Regions from separate parts of the Staphylococcus arlettae genome, predicted to be linked through region 2. Evidence: riboswitches for the same ligand, from Rfam matches in the RefSeq annotation. Region 2 holds a riboswitch; the other holds the start of a gene.
What was found. Region 2 has a riboswitch for lysine ahead of MUA37_RS05800 (amino acid permease). Riboswitches for the same ligand answer to the same signal wherever they lie in the genome.

Region 1: it holds a riboswitch for lysine, as region 2 does, so the genes downstream of both, MUA37_RS07170 (aspartate kinase) here and MUA37_RS05800 (amino acid permease) in region 2, are expected to answer to the same signal.

Annotation. Positions count from the first base shown of each region.
Region 1 covers NZ_CP094803.1:1,462,424-1,470,845, reverse strand. Annotated here, with positions in the region: gene MUA37_RS07180 (ABC-F family ATP-binding cassette domain-containing protein) at 1-479, shown strand, start outside; gene MUA37_RS07175 (aldo/keto reductase) at 608-1,438, shown strand; lysine riboswitch at 1,582-1,760, shown strand; gene MUA37_RS07170 (aspartate kinase) at 1,850-3,052, shown strand; gene MUA37_RS07165 (aspartate-semialdehyde dehydrogenase) at 3,092-4,081, shown strand; gene dapA (4-hydroxy-tetrahydrodipicolinate synthase) at 4,083-4,970, shown strand; gene dapB (4-hydroxy-tetrahydrodipicolinate reductase) at 4,967-5,689, shown strand; gene dapD (2,3,4,5-tetrahydropyridine-2,6-dicarboxylate N-acetyltransferase) at 5,711-6,430, shown strand; gene MUA37_RS07145 (M20 metallopeptidase family protein) at 6,608-7,765, shown strand; gene MUA37_RS07140 (alanine racemase) at 7,762-8,422, shown strand, end outside.
Region 2 covers NZ_CP094803.1:1,195,783-1,204,204, reverse strand. Annotated here, with positions in the region: gene rplT (50S ribosomal protein L20) at 1-295, opposite strand, end outside; gene rpmI (50S ribosomal protein L35) at 362-562, opposite strand; gene infC (translation initiation factor IF-3) at 591-1,118, opposite strand; ribosomal protein L20 leader region at 1,144-1,270, opposite strand; gene MUA37_RS05800 (amino acid permease) at 1,329-2,822, opposite strand; lysine riboswitch at 3,045-3,217, opposite strand; gene thrS (threonine--tRNA ligase) at 3,277-5,214, opposite strand; gene dnaI (primosomal protein DnaI) at 5,543-6,463, opposite strand; gene MUA37_RS05785 (replicative helicase loading/DNA remodeling protein DnaB) at 6,460-7,848, opposite strand; gene nrdR (transcriptional regulator NrdR) at 7,849-8,319, opposite strand.

The DNA of each region.
Region 1 (8,422 bases), 270 kb from region 2:
TGAAATGGGGAGTGACAACTTCTCAAAGTTATTTCCCTAAAGATAACTCAGAATATTTTGATGGTGTTGACACTAATCTTGTTGATTGGTTGCGTCAATATGCTCCGGAAGATGAGCAAACTGAAACATTTTTACGTGGCTTCTTAGGACGTATGCTCTTTAGTGGTGATGAAGTTAAGAAAAAAGCAAGTGTCTTATCAGGTGGAGAAAAAGTACGTTGCATGTTAAGTAAAATGATGCTTTCAAGTGCTAACGTCTTATTACTTGATGAACCAACTAACCACTTAGACTTAGAAAGTATTACTGCTGTCAATGATGGTTTAGAGTCCTTTAAAGGTTCTATAATTTTCACTTCATATGACTTTGAATTTATCAACACAATTGCAAACCGCGTGATCGATTTAAATCAACCAGGCAGTCTATCTAAAGAAATTTCATACGAAGCTTATTTACAAGAAATTGGTGTATTAAATAAATAATGACTTATAACAATTAGCCTTAACGTGATTTCTACTCACACGTTAAGGCTAATTTTATGCAAAATAGTGTTTTTTAATGGTATGGATATATATAATGAAACTAAATTGACTTAAGGAGGATATAACTTATGGAAAAGTTAAACTTAAACGATGGTCACATTATACCCGTTGTTGGCTTTGGTACATATAAATTAAATGGGACACAAGGTGTACATGCAATTGTGAATGCCTTGAACAATGGTTATCGTGTACTGGATACTGCTTATAATTATGAAAATGAAGGTACTGTTGGTAAGGCAATATCACAAAGTCACGTAGCTAGAGATCAAGTTATCGTAACATCTAAATTGCCAGGTCGTTATCATGACTATGATAGCGCAATGATAGCCATACAAGAGTCTATTTATAGACTTAATGTTGACTATATTGACTTATACCTTATACATTGGCCTAATCCAAAACAAGGGAAATTTGTAGAGGCTTGGACGGCGCTTATCGATGCTCAAAAAGCTGGGTTATTAAAATCAATTGGTGTATGTAATTTCCTACCTGAACATATAGATACGCTTGAGCAAGAAACAGGAGTCCTTCCTACCATCAATCAAATAGAATTACACCCCTACTTTAACCAACAAGATGTTATAGACTATCATCGAGAAAAAGGTATTGTAATTCAAGCATGGAGCCCTATCGGTAGAGCTTCTAACGTAATTAATGATGAAACAATTGCTACGATAGCTGAAAAATATAATAAATCAATACCTCAAGTAATTTTAAAATGGCACGTGCAAAATGGTATTGTCCCAATTCCTAAAGCAACGTCTAACCAAAGACAATTGGAAAATATTGATATTTTTGATTTTTCATTAGATGCTGAAGAAATTGCTAAGATAAATAACTTAACGCGTGAAGATGGTCGTCGCAAAGATCAAAATCCAGCGATATATGAAGAGTTTTAATGCATTTTAAAGTGTAAAATAACTTTAATATTAACTTTAAACATATAAAATGAATAAGTTTTCAGTGAATTCAAATAAAATGAATTTAAAGGTTTACAGTCATATGCCCTATATGTATAATATGAATCATAACCAATTTAATAAGAATTAGATGAGGCGCATCAATCATTAGTAAATTTTAGGACAAACTATCTGCTAGTAGCTAAAATTGAAAGGGTGAGATGCCGAAACGACAATAATAGCAGCTTATTGTTTTGTTGGACTTTGTGGTTAAGAGCTTAAGGTCTGTCATTATTTAAAATAATGGAGTGCATCACTTGTATATAGATTTAGAGCAGGTTCGCACTTAGAGCTTGTTCTTTTTTTATATGATTTGTGATTCTCCCCTAATACTTTGAGGAGGATATGTAAGTGAATAGAAGTGTTTTAAAGTTTGGAGGTTCGTCTGTTAGTGATTTTTCGAAAATTAGGAATATTTCGGAAATGCTAAAACGACGAGTTGAACAAGGTGAACAATTAATTGTAGTAGTTAGTGCGATGGGAAAAACTACAGATCAACTTATGGAAAATGTAAATATGTTGACTGAAACACCTAAAGACGATGCACTTGCCCTACTGTTAACAACTGGTGAGCAGCAAACTGTATCATATTTAGCAATGACATTGAATGATATTGGTATAAGTGCAAAAGCAATGACTGGTTACCAAGCTGGTATTAAAACAGTTGGCCATCATTTGAAAAGTAGAATAGCTGAAATCAATCCAGATACATTTCACAAAGCATTTGAACAACATGATGTGCTAGTAATTGCAGGATTTCAAGGTATTAATGATGACTTTGAATTAACCACATTAGGACGTGGAGGCTCTGATACAACGGCAGTCGCTTTAGCTGCTTGCAACAACACCCCATGTGAAATTTATACTGATGTAGATGGTGTTTATGCAACAGACCCTAGGGTATATGCTAAAGCGAATCGTTTGTCAGCTGTCTCTTACGAAGAAATGATGGAAATGAGTGCTTTAGGAGCAGGTGTATTAGAAACTAGAAGTGTTGAATTAGCGAATAATTATAACATCCCACTCTACTTAGGTAGAACTTTATCAAATGTGAAAGGAACATGGATAATGGCACAAACAGATTTATTAGAGAAAAAAGCGGTGACTGGTGTCGCCTTAGATACGCATATGATGCATGTGACAATTAGTTACCCATTACCAGATAATAAATTATTAACAAGATTGTTTACACAACTCGATCGAGGATCAGTCAACGTGGATATGATTTCACAAATTGTAAATATTGAAGGTTTACAGTTATCATTTACAATTAAAGATACTGATGTAGTTCAAATTTCAAAACTATTGGAAGAGTTGTCAGAAGATTACAACGCTTTAGATTTCAAAATAAATGAATCATATGCCAAAATTTCTTTAATTGGTTCAGGAATGAGAGATATCTCTGGCGTGGCTTCAAAAGCATTTATCACTTTAATCAACAACGACATTGCATTTTATCAAACTACGACTTCTGAAATAAGCATTTCATATGTTATTGATGCAGACAATGGTGAACGTGCTGTTGCGGCATTATATGAAGCCTTTGAAATGTAAGCAAATAATTTAAAAAATAGAAAATGGAGTGTATCGATTATGACAAAATTAGCAGTTGCAGGAGCAACAGGTTTAGTAGGAAGAAATATGTTAGATACAATAGATAGAAAAGGTATACAATTTGATGAATTAGTACTGTTTTCATCAGCGAGATCAGCTGGTACAGAAGTATCTTTTCAAGGTAAAACATATACTGTCAGAGAGTTAACAGAAGAAGCTGCAAATGAACAATATGATTTTGTATTAATGAGTGCAGGCGGTAGTACAAGTGAGCACTTCTCCCCTATTTTCGAACAAGCTGGTGCCGTGGTCATCGATAATTCAAGTCAATGGCGTATGGTCGAAGGCATTGACTTAATTGTCCCTGAAGTAAACGAACCAGAATTAACTAGAAAAATTATTGCTAACCCAAATTGTTCAACGATTCAATCAGTTGTCCCGTTAAAAATAATGCAAGAAGCTTATGGTTTAAAACGTGTGGCGTATACTACGTATCAAGCTGTTTCAGGTTCAGGTGTGAAAGGTAAACAAGAATTAGCAGAAGGTGCAAACGGTAAAGCACCTGAAACATATCCACATGCTATTTATAATAATGTGCTCCCACATATAGATGTCTTTTTAGAAGATGGCTATACAAAAGAAGAGCAAAAAATGATTGATGAAACTCGTAAAATATTAAAAGATGATGCTTTAAAAGTAACAGCGACATGTGTACGTGTTCCTGTTCAAGATAGTCATAGTGTTCATATGAGCGTCACTGTTAATAAAGATACTACAGTTGCAGATATTCAGCAGTTATTTGACAATGACTCACGTGTTGTCTTAGAAGATAATCCAGCAAATAATGAATATCCTTTAGCAATTAATTCTACTGGCAAAGATGAAATCTTTGTTGGGCGCATTAGACGTGATGATTCTTTAGACAACACATTCCATGTGTGGTGCACTTCTGATAATTTATTGAAAGGTGCAGCTTTAAACGCTGTTCAAATACTGGAACAAGTTATGAATTTGAAAGGAGTTAAATAATATGACACATATTTTTGAGGGTGTTGGTGTAGCTTTAACTACGCCTTTCACCCATAACGAAGTAAATTATACTGCACTTAGAAAACATGTGAATTATTTAATCGACAAGCGTGCTCAATCTATCATTGTAAATGGTACGACAGCTGAGAATCCTACACTATCTGACGAAGAAAAAGATCAAATTTTAGAAGAAGTGATTAACACTGTAGATGGACGTATACCTGTTATTGCTGGTACAGGTACAAATAGTACTCAAAAATCTATTCAAGCTTCTGTGAGAGCAAGAGAACTGGGTGCAGATGCTATTATGTTGATTACACCGTATTATAATAAAACGAACCAACGCGGATTAATCGAACATTTTACGACTATCGCCGATGCTGCTCAACTACCAGTAGTGTTATATAATGTGCCTTCTCGCACTAATATGACAATCGAGGCAGCTACAGTAGAAACATTAAGTCAAAATGAATATATTGTTGCCTTAAAAGATGCAACTAATGATTTTGACTACTTACATGATTTACAACAGCGTCTAGATACAGATCAATTTGCACTTTATAGTGGTAATGATGATAATATCGTACAATATTTTAAAGATGGCGGACATGGTGTAATATCAGTTGTAGCCAATGTTATTGCTGATGATTTACAACAATTGTTTGAAGCACAACAAAATGGTGAAGATATAACTGCAAGCTTTGCACCGATTGAAACGTTGTTAAATACTTTAGCGGTAGATGTAAACCCTATCCCAATCAAAGTATTGACTACGGTGGAAGGCTTTGGTAATTATGAAGTACGTTTACCACTTGTACCATTAGAAACATCAGACGAAAATGTCTTAAAAGAAGCATATGCATATTATAAAGCGGGTGAACATCGATGAAAATATTACTTATTGGCTACGGTGCAATGAATGAACGTGTTGCACGACTAGCGGAAGAAAAAGGTCATGAAATTGTAGGGGTAATCGTTAGGGACAGCAATAATACATATCCCTACCCTACTGTTGAACATATTGCTGATGCACAAGATGCAGATGTAGCGATTGATTTTTCTAATCCTGAACTCTTATTACCATTATTAGAAGAATCTTTTAAACTACCATTAGTAATTGCAACAACTGGTGAAAAAGAACAGATTATTCAACGCTTAGAAGCATTAAGTACACAAATGCCAGTCTTTTTCAGTGCAAATATGAGTTATGGTGTTCATGCACTTACTAAAATATTAGAAGCAGCTGTACCACTGTTACGTGATTATGATATTGAATTAACGGAAGCACATCATAATAAAAAAGTAGATGCACCTAGTGGTACATTAGTAAAACTGTATGATGTAATAGAATCATTGCGCGATAAAACAACACCAGTTTATGATCGACATGAAGTTAATGAAAAACGTACTGATGACGAAATTGGTATACATGCCAAGCGTGGAGGTACAATCGTTGGTGAACATGAGGTTTTATTCGCAGGTATTGATGAAACAATCGAAATTACACATCGTGCACAATCAAAAGACATATTTGCAAATGGCGCTATAAGTGCAGCCGAAAAACTTGTGAAACAAACTCAAGGATATTATACTTTTGATAATTTATAAATTAAAGGAGCTAATTAAATTATGACACAACATTTATCAGCAGAAGAAATTATTCAATATATTAGTGATGCAAAAAAATCTACACCACTGAAAGTTTATGTTAATGGAGATTTCTCCAACGTGACTTTCCCTGAAACTTTTAAAGTATTTGGATCTGAAGGTTCAAAAGTCATCTTTTGTGAAGCGGCAGAGTGGCAACCATTCTATAGTGCCAATGAAGCAAGTTTTACAGATGTTGAAATCGAACAAGATCGTCGTAATTCAGCAATCCCATTAAAAGACTTGACGAATACTAATGCTCGTATCGAACCAGGTGCATTTATTAGAGAACAAGCCACTATTGAAGATGGTGCAGTAATAATGATGGGTGCAACGATTAACATCGGTGCTGTTGTTGGCGAAGGTACGATGGTTGATATGAATGCGACATTAGGAGGTCGTGCTACAACTGGTAAAAACGTACATGTAGGTGCCGGTTCTGTATTAGCAGGTGTCATTGAACCCCCTAGTGCTTCTCCAGTTGTCATTGAGGATGATGTGTTAATCGGTGCTAATGCCGTAATCTTAGAAGGTGTACGTGTAGGTCAAGGAGCAATTGTGGCAGCAGGAGCAATTGTTACTCAAGATGTTCCAGCAGGCGCAGTTGTAGCCGGTACTCCAGCTAAAGTGATAAAACAAACATCAGATGTTGAAGATTCAAAACGTGAAATTGTATCAGCTTTAAGAAACTTAAATAACTAATAAGTTATACTTAAATCATCAATAAAATTTTTTAGGAGGATTGAGTTATATCATTGTGTGCCATGTTTAGTAGTACTTTAGAGCATAACACTAACAATGATATTTCTCTCCCTCCTATTTTTATAATACATAATGATTGAACAAATATAACTCATGAACTAAAAGGACTGATCTAATATGAATGAACTTGAATTTGTTACGAAACATAGACGGCACTTACATCAATATCCTGAGCTAAGTTTACATGAATATGAAACGACGCAATATATTGCGAGCTTTCTAGATAGTTTAGGTGTTCACTATGAACGACCACTAGACACAGGATTAGTAGCGTATATACCTGGAAATGGTCAAAAAACAATTGCTTATCGTGCTGATATTGATGCATTACCGATATTTGAAGAAAATGATGTTGATTATAAAAGTCTCAATGATAATGTTATGCATGCATGTGGTCATGATGGTCATACTACTGCATTAATGTTATTTTTACAGCGTTGTAAATCACGTGCAGATGCTGGTACGTTACCACAAAATATAGTGTTTATTTTTCAACCCGCTGAAGAATCAGGTGGCGGTGCCAATCGTTTAATAAAAGCTGGTGCTTTTGAAGCGTACCCTATCGAAGCTGTTTTCGGAGTACATGTAATGCCCTTTGTCGAAGAAGGAAAAGTTGCAATTCGCGATGAAGAAATTACAGCAAGTGCCACTGAGTATCGTTTCTTTTTAAAAGGACTATCTAGTCATGTTGCTGATAAGGAACAAGGTCATTCTTGTGGTGAAGCATTACAACATGTATTGGCGCAAGTGGGTTCAATTCAACAATACCATTTAAATGGACTTAAAAGAAATATCGTTCATATGGGCAGATTTGAAGCTGGTGAAGCAATTAATACTGTGCCAAGTCAAGGATATCTTGAAGGGACAATTCGCACATATGATACTCAAGATTTGGCAGTTGTGAAGCAACAAATGTTAAAAATTGCAGAAAGTGTTGATTTATTATTCGGTGTTGAGTGTGAAGTTAAATTTGCAGAAGGTTACCCACCAACGTACAATGACCCTTCACTGAGAAAACATGTAGTAACATGTCTAGAAAATGCTGGATTACAAGTTGTAGATAAAACGACACCTTACCTTTTTGGCGAAGATTTTAGTTTTTATAGCCAATTAGCACCTAGCTATTTTGTGTTTGTTGGTACTAAAGATGAGCAACGTGGATTTGTTACGGGATTACATACTGCACATTTAAATTTCAATGAAGCTATGCTAATTAGAATCGCAGATTATTATGATCAAATTTTAAATCATTACGGAGAGGTGCAAGCACAATGACAGCCACTTGGTCAGTAGATATACAAACTTTTTACAATAATGTAAAGCACGTACAAAACAATAATTCTATTATGGCTGTAGTAAAAAACAATGCTTATCACTACGGTTTAGAATTTGCTGTACAACAGTTTTTAAAAGCTGGTATTACTACTTTTAGCACAACTTCACTAAAAGAAGCGATTAGAGTTCGTAAACTTGCACCCCAAGCGACGGTATTTTTAATGAATGCTGTCTATGACTTTGATACAGTACGTAAATATAATATCGAAATGACGCTCCCTTCATTAGAGTTTTATTATCAATACTATGAAGCGTTAGCCGGTATCAATATACATTTAGAATATGAAAATCTGTTACATCGTTCAGGTTTGAAAACATTAGCTGAATTACGCGAAGTATTACAACATCATCAACAAAACCACCAAGCAGAAAAAATGCACATTCGTGGTTTGTGGACACACTTTGGCTATGCTGATGAATTTGATGTTGAAGAGTATGAGATAGAAAAAGCAAATTGGTTAAATATTGTTAATACATTATTAGATGAAGGTCATCAATTTGATATGATACATGCTCAAAACAGTGCAAGTTATTATCGTGAGTCTGGCATTTTACCCAATCATACACATGCACGTATCGGTATTGCACTTTACGGCT
Region 2 (8,422 bases):
CGATTTCAGATAACATTTTACGGTTCACGTCGATTTCAGCTTTTTTCAAGCCGTTCATTAATTTTGAATAACTAATGTCGTGTTGACGTGCAGCAGCGTTAATACGTGTAATCCATAATTTACGGAAATCACGTTTTCTTTGACGACGGTCACGGAATGCATATTGTCCTGATTTCATTACTTGTTGTTTAGCTACTTTGTATAACGTACGTTTTGAACCAAAGTAACCTTTTGCTAATTTGATCGTCTTTTTACGACGAGCTCTTGTTACTGTTCCACCTTTTACTCGTGGCATAATAAATTCCTCCTCAAAATTGTGTTAGATCTTTTTAATGTCAAATTTCACTCTAAAATCGCTCGATTATTTTTTATACGCTAATAATTGTTTTACACGTTTCATATCTGATTTGTGTACTAATCTAGCTTTACGTAATTGGCGTTTTTGTTTTGTATTTTTGTTTGCAAATAAGTGAGATGTGAAAGCTCTTGAACGTTTTAATTGACCTGAACCAGTTCTTTTAACACGTTTAGCAGCTCCACGGTGTGTTTTCATTTTAGGCATGATACAATTCCTCCTGTGTTTTCAAAAATTATTTTTCAGCAATTGGCGTTAACATGATAAACATTTGACGCCCTTCCATTTTAGGTCTTTGCTCAACAGTAGCAATATCTTTACATTCTTCTGCAAATTTTTCTAATTGACGTTGACCAATTTCTTTATGCGTAATTGCACGACCTCTAAAACGAATAGAAACTTTACATTTGTCGCCTTTTGATAAGAACTTACGACCATTCTTTAATTTAGTTTGAAAGTCATGTTCTTCAATAGTTGGGCTTAAACGAATTTCTTTTACATTAATCGTTTTTTGTTTCTTTTTCATTTCTTTTTCTTTTTTCTGTTGTTCGAATTTATACTTTCCGTAATCCATAATTCTTGCAACAGGTGGTTTAGCGTTAGGAGCAACTACGACTACATCTAAACCAACTCTATCAGCCATTTCAAGTGCTTCATTTTTGGCTTTAACACCAATTTGTTCACCATCTTGACCGATTAATCGTAATTCTTTTGCGCGAATCTTTTCATTAACTTGAGTCTGATCTTTAGCTATGGTTGACACCTCCAAGATTTTTACGAAATTATCCCAAGCAAAAACAGAGCGAGTATACAAGATACCCGCTCTGCTTCACACATGTCTTTGCATGTATTATTGACCTGCCAACAGCTTATTGCGTCGCTACAGGTGAGAAGCGGGAGCTTCTTCTTGGTACGTTTCGTATTCAACGTTACTAATAATACCAGTAACCACGACAATAGTCAATAGTTTTTATTATTTATTTTCAGTTGATTTCATATCAACATCTTGATTTAAGTTTACTTTATCTAATGGAATCATTTTTGTTTTATAGCGTAATTTGTGATAAATAAAGAATGCTAAAAATACTGGAATACCCATGTATGTGATGACAAAACGATTTAAATTAAAATCACCTGTTTTAATGAAATCAACATCCTGTCCAACAATAACAAGCACACATAAAACACCTGCGAATATTGGCCCAAATGGGAAGAGTTTCGCTTTATATTTTAATTTAGATTTATCATAATTTTGTTTATCAAACGCTTTTCTAAAGCGATAATGACTGACTGCTATTCCAACCCAAGCTATAAATCCAGTCATACCACTCGCTGCCACGATATATTCATAAGCATCGCCACTAATATGTTGTAATAAGAAGATAGCAATAACTATAAGTGCTGTTACTAACAATGACATGTATGGCACACCATATTTATTTGTTTTGCCAAAAATAGGAAATGCTAGCTTATCTTTACTCATAGAATATAACATACGTGTTGAAGCGTACATACCGGAATTACCGGCAGATAATACAGATGTTAATATAACTGCATTCATAAATGATGCCGCAAATGCTAACCCTGCATTTTGGAATACAAGTGTAAACGGAGAAGTCGCAACACTAGTATCGCCACCCATTAATGCATCACTGTTGTATGGAATCAACATTCCAATTACAAAAATAGCTAAAATGTAAAACAATAAAATTCTCCAAAAGACTTGTTTAATCGCTTTTGGTACTGCACGTTCAGGATTTTCTGATTCACCTGCTGTTATCCCAATTAATTCTGTTCCTTGGAATGAGAATCCAGCAACTAAAAACACACCTAAAATGGTCAACAAGCTACCGCTGAAACCATCACCTAAAATTGGTCCTTCTCCAGCTGTGAATGTTTCGAATCCTACAAATTTGCCGCCCATAATACCAACTATTGTTAACAGTCCTATGACAATAAAAATAATTACAGTTACTACTTTTATTAAAGCAAACCAATATTCACTTTCACCATATACTCTAACAGATAATGCATTAAGTCCAAAAATTATAATTAGGAATAGACAACTCCATCCCCATGCTGGCAGCCCTTGTAATGGTGACCAATATTGAACAACTTGTGCCGCGATTGTCACATCTGCTGCAACGGTAATAACCCAGTTAAACCAATAATTCCAACCTAATGCAAATCCTAAAGATGGATCTACAAAGCGAGTAGCATAGGTACTAAATGAACCTGACACTGGTAAATATGTAGCCATCTCTCCCAATGATGTCATTAAGAAGAACACCATTGCACCGATAATTGCAAATGCTAATAACGCTCCAAGTGCACCAGCATCATGAATTGCACCACCAGAAGTCATAAACAATCCAGTACCGATACAACCACCGATTGCAATCATTGAAATATGACGATCTTTAAGTCCTCTTTGTACACCGCCATTTTGATTCGTATTATTTCCCATATAAGCTTCCTTTCTGAAATGCTTAGAGGTTTACACTGATATGACTTTATAATTACTCCTTCATTACATCTAAGCTTCCTTTCTGAAATGCTTAGAGGTTTACACTGATATGACTTTATAATTACTCCTTCATTACATCCAGTTCATTCCCCATTGTAACTGTTGAATCATGTAATATAAAAAGGTTACATACCCATTTGATATGCAACCTTTTTTATCATATATATAGGTAGCACTTCACATGTGTGACAGTCCAGTTCCTTTCGATAACTGGCCCAATAAATAATACTAATGGTTATTATTTATTTCGGCATTTTTACCTTTCACTTGCTCAACAATTGTTCCATCAAACACTTGAACAGTTACTAATTAAAAACGCAACCTCTAACTCAATTTTTTTATTCATTTATTTCACTAACACTCAATATACATGATTTCTCATACTGTTTCAATACTATCTTGCTTTTTTAAGTCTGATTTCATCAATTAAGCTCCAAATGAAGTCATCACGTTCAATAGTTTCTTGATCTTGTGATCCGTATTTACGTACATTCACTTCGTTGTTCTCTACTTCTTTGTCTCCAACTACGAGTTGATATGGAATTTTTTGCATTTGTGCTTCTCTAATTTTGTAACCCATTTTTTCATTTCGATCATCAATCTCTACTCTTACACCTTGTGATTTTAGCTCATCTTGTAAGCTTCGTGCATAATCATAATGTAAGTCTACATTGACTGGAATGATTTCAACTTGCTTAGGTGCTAACCATGTTGGGAATGCGCCTTTTGTTTCTTCAGTTAGGAAAGCAACAAAGCGTTCCATTGTTGATACTACACCTCTATGAATAACTACTGGTCTATGTTGTTCACCGTCATTACCAATATATGTTAAATCAAATTTTTGTGGTAGTAAGAAGTCTAATTGTGCAGTTGATAGAGTTTCTTCTTTGCCCATTGCAGTTTGAACTTGAACGTCTAATTTAGGACCGTAGAATGCAGCTTCACCTATAGCTTCAACATAATCTAATCCTAATTCATCCACCGCTTCTTTCAACATATTTTCCGCAGTATTCCACATTTCATCATCGTCAAAATACTTTTCTTTATCGGCTGGATCTCTATAGCTTAATCTAAAGTTATAATTTTCAAAGCCGAAATCTTCATAAACTTCCATAATTAAATTTACTACTCGTTTAAATTCTTCTTTGATTTGGTCAGGTCTCACAAAGATATGTGCATCATTTAAAGTCATACCACGCACACGTTGTAAACCTGAAACCGCACCACTAGATTCATAACGATGCATTGTACCTAATTCTGCAATACGTATAGGTAATTCACGATAAGAATGCGGTTTGTTGGCATAAATCATCATATGGTGTGGACAGTTCATTGGTCTTAAAACCATTTCTTCTTGCTCATCTAATTTCATCGTTGGGAACATATCTTCTTGATAGTGGTCCCAGTGGCCAGATGTTTTATATAAGTCAACATTCGCCATCACTGGTGTATAGACATGGTCATAACCCATACTTACTTCTTTGTCGACAATATAACGTTCAATTTCACGACGAATAGTTGCGCCATTTGGTAACCATAATGGTAAACCAGCACCTACTAATGGATTGTTTGAGAAAAGTTCTAAATCCTTACCAATTCGACGATGGTCACGTTCTTTACGCTCTTCTAGCATTTGTAAATGTGCTTTTAAATCTTTTTTATCGAAAAAGGCTGTACCATAAATACGTTGCAACATTTTGTTGTTGCTGTCACCACGCCAATACGCACCAGCAGTTGATAGCAATTTGAATTCTTTAATTTTTGCTGTTGATGGTACATGTACACCACGACATAAATCAGTAAATTCACCTTGACTATATAATGTTACTGATTCATCTTCTGGAATCGCATCAATTAATTCTAGTTTATATGGATCATCTGCGAAAAACGTTTGAGCTTCTTGGCGTGAAACGACTTTACGTTCAATCGGGAAGTTTTCATTAACAATTTGTTTCATTGTTTTTTCAATTTGTTCGAAGTCATCCGAAGATATAGATTGTTCCATATCAAAATCGTAATAGAATCCACCATCTATTACAGGACCTACACCAAATTTCACATCTCCGTATAGTCGTTTAAGTGCTTGTGCCATTAAGTGAGCTGTTGAATGGCGTAGCACTTCTAACGCTTCTTCACTACCAGGTGTCACTATTTCAATGTCACCATCAGTTTCTAACGGACGCGTTAAATCCACTAATGTATTATTGAATTTACCCGCTACAGCTTTTTTTCTAAGTCCTGGACTAATTGATTGTGCGATGTCTTCAGTTGTTGTTCCTTTATCAAACGCTTTATTATTACCATCTGGAAATTGAATATTTATTTGATCCATGTTTATTTACCCTCCATTAAAAATTCAAGTTCTTAATCAAAATAAAACAATAGAAAAAGACCCCATCCCAATAAGGGACGAGGTCTTCGTGGTACCACCCTAATTCAACATATATGTCTGACAACAATATGTTAACTCTACATAAGATAACGGTCTTGAGCCGAGTGTTCATTACAAACACTATCTAGGAGGGAGTAATAACTAAATATAATAGTCATATTCTCATCAACTAATGACTTGCTGTATATTAGTGATTTAATTATCATGTCCTCATTTTGTATTATTTTGATTTAGATTTACTTACATTATACAACATTTACTGTAAATTTCAAACATCTCTATAATTCTCGCCATCTAAATAGTAAGGTGTAGCTAATGTCTTAATTCGCTCCATGATACGAGCAGCTTTTGTAAGTTCTGTACCATCACGGGTCACTGATAAATGATGTTGTAATTCTTTGAAGTTATAGTTAGAACTAAAGAACGTTGGTAACTCTTGGACCATACGATAATGTAAAATCGGTCCAATAATTTCATCACGTACCCACGGTGTAATTTCTTCAGCACCTATGTCGTCTAACATTAAAATATTAGCTTCTCGCACTTTAGCTAGCTTTGTTTCAAATGTGCCATCTTTAAAACCACTTTTCAGAGTGCGAATAAATTCAGGCAAATAAATAATAGTTGATGGTATTTTTTTCGTTTTAAGTTGGTTGGCAATTGCCCCCAAAATAAATGATTTACCTGTCCCAAATTCACCATGTAAATACATGCCCTTGATATTAGCATCTTGATTTGCAATCGCGTTACAAATATCATCTGCTGCACGTGCGACTTCTAATCGTTTACCTTTTAAATAAATATCTTTTAATTTTGCATTTAATGTATCACGTTGCATATGATGTGAAGTAATTAACTGAGCGTTGTATTTTTCTTCGTCATGTTTAACTTTACAAGGACAAGGCAAATAACGAATTTTAATATGTTGATTGTCTATATACAATTCTGGAACGTGACCTTTAACGAAGTTCGGGCAGTCGTTAAAACTATGACCATCATAGTGCTTTTGTTGGTCCTTATATTCTTGTAGCACATTTAAATCCTCATCAATCATCGCATTGGTTAATTCAGCCTGATGTTGTTCTAAAAATTGTTTAACATCATGATCATTTACTACATCATGTTTAATTTTTGCAATACGTTTAAACAACTGATTAGAGTCACCCATTATTTGATCGAAACGTTTCATTCGTCATCTTCCCCCCATCTCTCTTTTAAATGTTGTAAGAAAGCAGCTCTTTCTTGATCTTCCTCTTCATTATTATCATTATCTACCTTTTTATTATTATCATCACTTTCAGTCGATGCTTGTTGTTCTCGCTCCAACAACCATTTTGGAGTCATTTCTTTAGAAGCTAATTGGTGCTTTTTGTATCGTGATTGTGATGAGGCAACGCGTGTCTCTGGTTTAGGTTGATTTACTTTTAGTGCATGTTGATATGCTTGTTCTGCAGTACTAATTCCTAATTTTTTCCAATTTGAAGCTATCTCCAATATATATGCTTTAGGTAATTTCATATCTTCTTTTAACATAACAAATTGTAATAAGATGTTAATTACTCCAAATGACATTTTTTCTCGTTCTACCAACTCTTCCACCATTACTTTTTGTTGTGTAGTTGGTTCAGAACTAGACCAAGATGCTAACATTTCTATTGGACTCGTATTTTCTAATTGTTGTAACCAATTTTTATCATCATCATTTTGTTCTGCTGATGGTTTCGGCGCTGTAATTTGATCTTTTTGTTGTAGCGAAGGTAAATGTTGTTCATGTTCCATTAAATAATACGTGCGCGCATATTTTCTTATATCTTCGAATGATAACTGTTGTGCACTTGTAATTGACTTTAAGATAATACGTTTCATAGCTTCAGGTGTTAAACCATATAATGTAGCTAATTGAATAATTAAATGTTTAGCTTCTTGAGTTATTATTTCTTCGCTAATGAAATGTGTTTGAAGAAGGTCGTACAACGTTTCAAAATCAAAATTCACTGCCGATAAATCCAGACCTTTATATGTAGATTCTTGTGGCATTTGACTTACATCTTCTACTAAATTACCTTTAGGCAATTTGAACACATCAGTATACTTGCGTGTGATTTCTTGGAATTCAGTTAAATCTATAGCAGTAGATGTTTCAAAATCTGATTTTAGTTGATGGTAACGTTGCTTACTGACTTCATTATACAAAAAGATAGATAACATTGGATCACTGAAAAATTGACGGGCAGTAGGTGGTTGCACTAATTTATAAACAAATGATGAAGTGTTATCTTCATGTTTTACAAAGCTTTTTACTAAACCAATGCCCTCTAAAATATCCATTTGTTGTCTAAACTCTTTTAAATTAATTTTCAATTCACTCATAATAATGTAATGTGTGTTTACTTGATTAGATGTTGACTCAACAAATTGGTTTAAATAATGCAAAAGCCCAATTGCACTTGAGCCAACTAATGGCGTAAATAAACGATTTAAAATAGCTAAATTATGGTTTGTTAGCTGAAAGTCTCGTTTAACTTGAAAATCATCTTGTGGTCTCAGCCCAAATTTAGCAGATTGTAACCCCATTTATGAATCACTCCGTTTATTTTCAGATAAGATACCTTGCATAGATTGCAATAATTGATCGACATCTTTAAACTCTTTATATACTGATGCAAATCTAACATAGGAAACTTGATCTACATGCATCAATAAATTCATCACATATTCACCGATTTCTCTCGACGAAACTTCAGCTTGTCCTATATCACGTAATTGCCATTCAACACTATTTGTTATCTCTTCTAATTGTTCGTATCGCACTGGTCTTTTTTCGCACGACCGTACTAAACCATTTAAAATTTTTTCACGTAGAAACTGTTCACGTGTGCCATCTTTTTTCACCACTATAAGTGGACGTTTTTCTATATGTTCAAATGTGGTATATCTTGTACCACATTGTTCACATTCTCTTCTTCGGCGAATCGCATTTACTTCATCCGCATGTCTAGAATCAACAACACGGGAATGCGTCGCGCTACATTTCGGACATTTCATGGTACTTTCACCCTCTTTTGTAGATTACGCCTTATTATACTATAAAATAATATGATACAAAAGAATCCTTATTATTATCTAGTTTATACTAGCAAATAAAAAT